DNA from 2 places in the Brachybacterium ginsengisoli genome. Region 1 is predicted to be linked to the other one. Evidence: predicted binding sites of a transcription regulator. Region 1 holds the regulator's gene; the other holds the start of a gene.

Region 1 (3,254 bases):
TTCGACGCCGAGGCGGCGGAGCTGTTCGAGCAGGCCGCCGCGGGCGGGGACGAGTCCTCGCTCCCGGCGGACGCCGGACGGGTCGCCGAGCTCGAGGGCCGGGTCACCGAGCTCACCGAGCAGCTCAAGCGCGATCAGGCCGAGTACGTCAACTCGCGCCGCCGCATCGAGGGAGCCGCCCAGGTGAGCAAGGACGCGGCGATCGCCGGCGTGCTCGGCTCGCTGATCGGCGTCCTGGACGACGTGTCGCTGGGCCGCCAGCACGGCGACATCGTCGAGGGCACCCCGTTCCACGCGATCGCGCAGAAGCTCGAGGAGGTGCTCGGCTCCCACGGGCTGACGCGCTTCGGCGAGGTGGGGGAGGAGTTCGATCCGAACCTCCACGAGGCCCTCATGCACGAGGACTCCGAGGACGCCGAGACCACCACCGTCTCGCTCGTCATGCAGCCCGGCTACCGGATGGGCGAGCGCGTGCTCCGTCCCGCCCGCGTCGGCACCCGGGGTCCTGCCTGAGCGACGTGCCCACCATCGGCACCATCTGACGGACGCGGGGCCGGCCTCACCGGCCGGCCCCGCGCCCGTCGCCCCTGAACGACACCACCACGCATCGGAAGCTCCCGGAAGGAGACGCACATGTCCGGACAGGACTGGCTCGACAAGGACTTCTACGCGGTCCTCGGCGTCTCCAAGGACGCGAGCGCCGCGGAGATCAAGAAGGCCTACCGCACCCAGGCCCGCAAGTTCCATCCCGACCACCACCCCGACGACCCGGTGGCCGAGGAGAAGTTCAAGGGGATCGGCGAGGCCTACTCGGTGCTCAACGATCCCGAGCAGCGCCAGCAGTACGACGCGATCCGGGCCATGGGCTCCGGCGGCGCGCGCTTCTCCGCCGGACAGGGCGGCCCCGGCGGTGCCGGCTTCGAGGACATCTTCTCCTCGATGTTCGGCGGCGGCGGCCAGCCCGGTGCCCGTCCCGCCGGCGGCGGCGCGGGCAACCCCGACATCGACGACCTGCTGAAGATGTTCGGCGGCCAGGGCGGCGGCTTCGGCGGCGGAGGGCCCGCCGGGTTCTCCCCGAACCGCGCCCCGGCGAAGGGCTCGGACACCTCGGCCCGCACCCGTGTCAGCTTCCGCGACGCGGCGCTGGGCACCGAGCTGCGCCTCACCGTCGACGGCCGCACGGTCACCGTCCGCATCCCGGCCGGGGTGCACGACGGCCAGAAGATCCGCCTGCGCGGCAAGGGACGCCCCGGCCCCGGCGGTGCGCCCGCCGGAGACCTGCTGCTGACCCTCGACGTCGAGGAGCACTCCGTCTGGAGCGCCGAGGGCACGAATCTCCGGATCACCGTCCCGATCTCCTTCGACGAGGCGGTGCTCGGCACCACCCTGTCCGTCCCGCTGCTCGACGGCGGCACGGTCTCGCTCAAGGTCCCGGCGGGAACGCCGTCGGGTCGTACGCTGAGGGTGCGCGGCAAGGGGCTTCAGACCAAGAAGTCCACCGGCGATCTCCACGTCACCGTCCAGGTCGCCGTCCCCACCCATGTCGAGGGGGCCGCTAAGCAGGCCGTCGAGGACCTGCGTGCGGCCCTGGCCGAGGAGGACCCGCGAGCCGGGCTCACCGAGGCCGCCGCGCGTTGACGTCACGGCGCCGGCCCCACGAGGTCGACCCCTTGCTGCCGGCTCCGGCCCGCACCGCACGATCGGAAGGAGCACCTGATGCACGCGTCGCACCGCCTGGACGACCGGGCGCCGGTGTTCGTGATCTCGGTGGCTGCCGAGCTCTCCGGCATGCACCCCCAGACCCTGCGCCAGTACGACCGGCTGGGCCTGGTGATACCTCAGCGCACGCGCGGCCGCGGCCGGCGCTACAGCACCCGGGACATCGTCCGCCTGCGGGAGATCCAGGAGCTCTCCCAGGACCAGGGCATCAACCTCGCCGGCATCAAGCGGATCCTCGAGCTGCAGGACGAGGTGACCTCGCTGCAAGACCAGCTGGGTCGTGTCCGCGACACCCTGGAGACGATGACCCCGGCCCAGCGGCGCGTGTTCTCCGCCGACCGCGACGGGGAGATCAGCGCGCTGCGCCGCGGTGAGCGTCCCCGCCGCCGCGACAGCGGCAACGCGCTGGTCGTGTGGCGGCCTACGCGCCGGCCGTGACGATCTGCGAGGAGCGCGCCGGGAGCACCCCGGCGAGCCGGTAGATCTCCTGCAGCTGCTGGGCGACCTCGTCGAGGTCCACGCCCTCGGCGGCGCGGCGACCGGCCGCCGTCAGGTCCTCCAGCTCTCCGGTGAGCAGCGCCTCGAGGCGCTGCGCGACCTCGCCCGCGAAGCCGGGGCCGTCCCCGGTGACCTGGTGCGTGAGCACGCCGTCGGGCATCGCGTCGCGGTACAGCGGGATCCCGCGCACCAGCGCGGGGATCCCGCAGGCGAGCGCCTCCCACAGCACGATCCCCTCGGTCTCCTCCTTGGTGAGGAAGCAGAAGGCGTCCGCGCCGCAGTACGCCTCGCGCAGCTGCTCAGCCTGCACGTAGCCGGGGAAGAGGGCGTTCGCCGGCGCGTCGGCCAGGGCCTTCTCCACCTCGGCGGTCAGCAGGCGAGGATCGGTCCGGCCGTACCAGACGAAGGTGACCTCCGGCATCCGACGGGCCACCTCGACCCAGTCCAGGATCCCCTTGCGGCGCAGCTGCATACCGACGCTGATGACCACCTGCGCCTCCGGGGCGAGGCCCAGGGAGTCGCGCAGGCGCTCACGAGCCGACGGGTCCGGGCGGAAGAAGGTCGTGTCCACGCCGTTGGAGAGCACCCGGATCGGGGCGCGCAGACCGTACTTCGGCGCGGAGATCAGATCCTTCGAGTACTGGCTGGGGGTGACCACCGTGTCGCCGCGGCGGTACAGGTGCGCGATCCAGCGCCGGAACATCGGCGCCAGGCGGTTCGACCCCGGGAAGGAGTCGCGGAAGTCGTCCTCCGTGGAGTGCGCCCATACGAGGGCCGGGCGCCGGCGCAGCCGTGCCCAGCGCGCCAGCAGCAGGGTGTCCGGGAACGGGGTGTTCAGGTGGACCACGTCGAAGGGGCGCAGCGGGTTGGTGACCACCTCATGGCCCAGCGAGCGCACCGCCGACTCCTGATGGCGGATGGCCGCGCCGATCCCGGATTCCTTGGCGAGGGCGGCGAGGCCTGTCGGCAGGAGGACGCGCAGAGGCCGGCCGTCGACGGGTGCGGCGGCGAGAGGGGCAGGGGCGGGGCGCCGACGG
Region 2 (3,254 bases), 1.9 Mb from region 1:
CACACCGAACTTCCATGCCGCGGTGGGAAGGTTCGCCAGATTCGGCCACTTCGAGATGCCGTCGCCCGCGAGGTAGGGAGTCAGGTCCTGGAACACGGACTCGACGGCCTGCGAGAAGCGCGGAGGCGGGTTCCATCCGAAGACCGAGACCCAATCGGCCACGTCATCGGGCGAGGCGAAGACTGCCGCCTGCTTGTCGCCGTAGTCATTGCCGGTCGTCATCTGGTAGCTCAGGGTCGCGCCCAGCGCCTCGTCGAGTGCTCGCGTGTACTCGTTGTCGAGATTCGAGGCGACCGCGCTCCAGGTGGGGACCATCAGCTCGAAGGTGCTACCCGCACCGGGGGGCGCGTCCACGGTCCGAGGGAGCTCCTCGGGGTACGTCGTGTATCCGGGGGTGGATCCGTTCCTCCCGGGGATGTCCGGGGTCACCGCCGTCTCCTCGACATACGTCGGCAGGTCCACCTCGGAATTCGCGGCGACGTCGCCCGCGGCCTTCTCGCTCGGGGCTTCTCCCCCGCACGCCGCGAGAGTCGGGAACAACGCCGCTAGACCGACACCGCCGAGCAGTGCACGGCGAGAGGCATAGCTGCGGGAGGGTGCGGTTCGATCGGTCATCGGGGCTCCTTCATCAGCAGCGGAGGCAGGCGGCGTTGCCCGCCCCCGTGGGAGGCGTCCGAGCGGGACATCCTCATGTGGTCCGGTCTGTGATGGTTTACCGGTCCACCTCGGTCACAGTAGGCTTCGCCGTACAGGTGGTCAAGCATCGACCGGTAGGTCGGTCGACAAGCAGCTGAGGAGCCGTAGTGAGCAGTCTTCGGGACGTCGCTGCAGCCGCCGGCGTGAGCCGCATGACGGTCTCGAACGTCATCAACGGCCGCGAGCACAAGGTGTCGTCGGCGACCATCGCCCGCGTCCGGAAGGTCATCGCCGAGCTCGAGTACGTCCCGGATGCTCAGGCCCGCTCCCTCGCCGCGAACAGATCCCGAATGCTGGGCCTGGTCGTGCACCACCCGGACGAACGCCGCGAACTCCTCGAGAACCCCCACGACGCGATCCTGGTCGGAGCCGTCGAGCAGGCCGTCTCCGCTGCCGGCTTCGCGTTCATCACCGCATCCAGCGCGGACGTGGTCTCTACGGCCCGGACGCTCGGATCCTGGCGCGCAGACGGCCTGATCGTCTACGGATCGGTGTCCGATGAGATCAACGAGCTCGAGCGCACTCAGGCGCGCCCCCTGGTGTTCCTCGACAACTACTCTCGCGACGAGCACGTGAGGACGGTCGGAGTCGCCGATCACCAGGGTGGGGTGGAAGCCGGAGAGCACCTCATCGCGCTCGGGCATCGCCGCCTGGCCTTCGTCGGCCCCATGACTCCCGGCGACGGCGTCGTGGCCCGACGACTCACAGGGCTCCGCGCGGCTGCCGCAGGAGCGGGCATCGACACCGTGCGCGCCCTACACGCGGATCACGCACCCCGAGCTGCGGCTCGCGTCGTCGAGCAGATCATGCTGGGACCTGACCGCCCTACGGCAGTGGTCGCCGCGAGTGACACCTTGGCGGCAGAGCTGCTGGGGGAGCTCCTGGACCGTGGCATCGACGTGCCCGGCCAGATATCCCTCGTGGGATTCGACGACATGGCCGTCAGCCGCTGGGTGCGCCCGCAGCTGACCACTGTCGCCCAGGACGTTCGCCTGAAGGCCGCCACCGCGGTCGAGCTGCTGATCAGCCTGATCGATGACGAGACGGGCGCGGGAGTCGACTCGCCGGCACGCCTGCCCATGACGCTGGTACCTCGACGGAGCACCGCCCCGCTCCGATGACGCGCAGCAGTCGGCACCACCGCGCCAGACTCTGGCACTCTCTCGTGCAGAGTGCTAATCTGCCGCCACTTGAGTCGAGGGGGCTCAAGGTCGGCGACCACCGGAATCCCGGGGTCACATCAGAGAGGAGACGCCATGGCCACCACCGATCCGTTCCGGGAGATGGAACGCTTCGCACATACTTTTCTCGATGCTGGACGTCGAGGACCACGGCAGATGCCGATGGACCTCTACCGTGCCGGCGACCACTACGTCCTGTCGGCCGACCTTCCGGGCATCGATCCCGGATCGGTCGACGTCGACGTCGACGGTCAGCTCCTGACGATCCGCGCGGAGCGCACCCTTCCGGCCGACGAGGGTGCACAGTGGATCACCCGCGAGCGCACCGGCGGGACATTCCTGCGCCAGCTCAGCCTCGGTCAGGGACTGGACACCGAGCGGATCTCCGCGAGCTACAGCAACGGCGTGCTCAGCGTCACGATCCCGCTCAGTGAGAGGGCCAAGCCCCGCAGGATCGACGTCACCGTGGACAACGCGCCGGCGCAGATCGAGTCCGCCGCAACCTGATCCGCTGCCTGCCGCCCGGGCCCTCGGCACCCCATGACGCCGAGGGCCCGGGGGAGGTCGACCCGTCGCACCGTCAGAGAGGACGTGATCGCAGTGCATGACCAGCTGAGCGAGACCCTGGTACGACTCTGGGTGGACGGCTGGGCCCGCACCCGAGGCCATGAAGCCGTCCACGAGGGCGGCATGCACACCGTCGGCCCGCGCGACGGGGACGCAGGCTCGGAGACGATCCTGTACCGCTGGAGCGAGGACGAGCTCCGCCGGGCATCAGCCTCCGTCACCGACGCACCGCACCACCTGCTGACTCTCATCTCCGCTGTCGACGAGACGCCTCCGGACCTCGAATCCTGTGGCGATCTCGACCTGATCAGCGACCAGGAGAGACTCATGGTCACGGACATGGCACTGCAAGATGTGGAGAACCCGATCACGCCGGACTCCTGCACGGTCGCCCGAGAGAGCTTCGACCGCTGGACGCTCCTGTCCGTCATCCAGGAAGGTCGAGTCGTCGCTCGGGGACGCATGGCGATCGTCGACAGCTGCGCCGTACTGGACCGCATCTACACCGCCAGCTCCCACCGCCGACAGGGCCTGGGCACCTATGTCACCCGTGCTCTCCTGGCCATCGCCCATGAGCAGGACGTCGAAACGGGGCTGCTGATGGCGACAGGACGGGGGGTCGACCTCTACGAAAACCTGGGGTGGACGCCCCTTGCGGACGTGCGCGTCCTCGGTGCCGCGGGGGCTCGCAACCGGCGTCGACCCTCGCACGCACAGATCGACGAGGAGCTCGGCTAGCTGTTGCAGGGCATAGCGGTGCGATTGCGGAGCACGGGCGAAGCAACGAGTCCCGACCGGTACGACGGGAAG

What was found. The regulator HspR, encoded in region 1, represses chaperone genes until heat shock. The targets are predictions, from matches to a motif close to AAGTTGAGTCNNNNNGACTCAACTT.
Region 2: CFK41_RS02360 (Hsp20/alpha crystallin family protein) is a predicted target of HspR. The motif match lies at 1,884-1,908, and genes of this name have one in related genera.

Annotation. Positions count from the first base shown of each region.
Region 1 is NZ_CP023564.1:2,432,480-2,435,733, reverse strand. It holds gene CFK41_RS10860 (nucleotide exchange factor GrpE) at 1-513, shown strand, start outside; gene CFK41_RS10855 (DnaJ C-terminal domain-containing protein) at 634-1,638, shown strand; gene CFK41_RS10850 (heat shock protein transcriptional repressor HspR) at 1,717-2,157, shown strand; gene CFK41_RS10845 (glycosyltransferase family 4 protein) at 2,141-3,254, opposite strand, start outside.
Region 2 is NZ_CP023564.1:535,648-538,901, reverse strand. It holds gene CFK41_RS02370 (extracellular solute-binding protein) at 1-615, opposite strand, end outside; gene CFK41_RS02365 (LacI family DNA-binding transcriptional regulator) at 804-1,817, shown strand; gene CFK41_RS02360 (Hsp20/alpha crystallin family protein) at 1,953-2,384, shown strand; gene CFK41_RS02355 (GNAT family N-acetyltransferase) at 2,469-3,182, shown strand.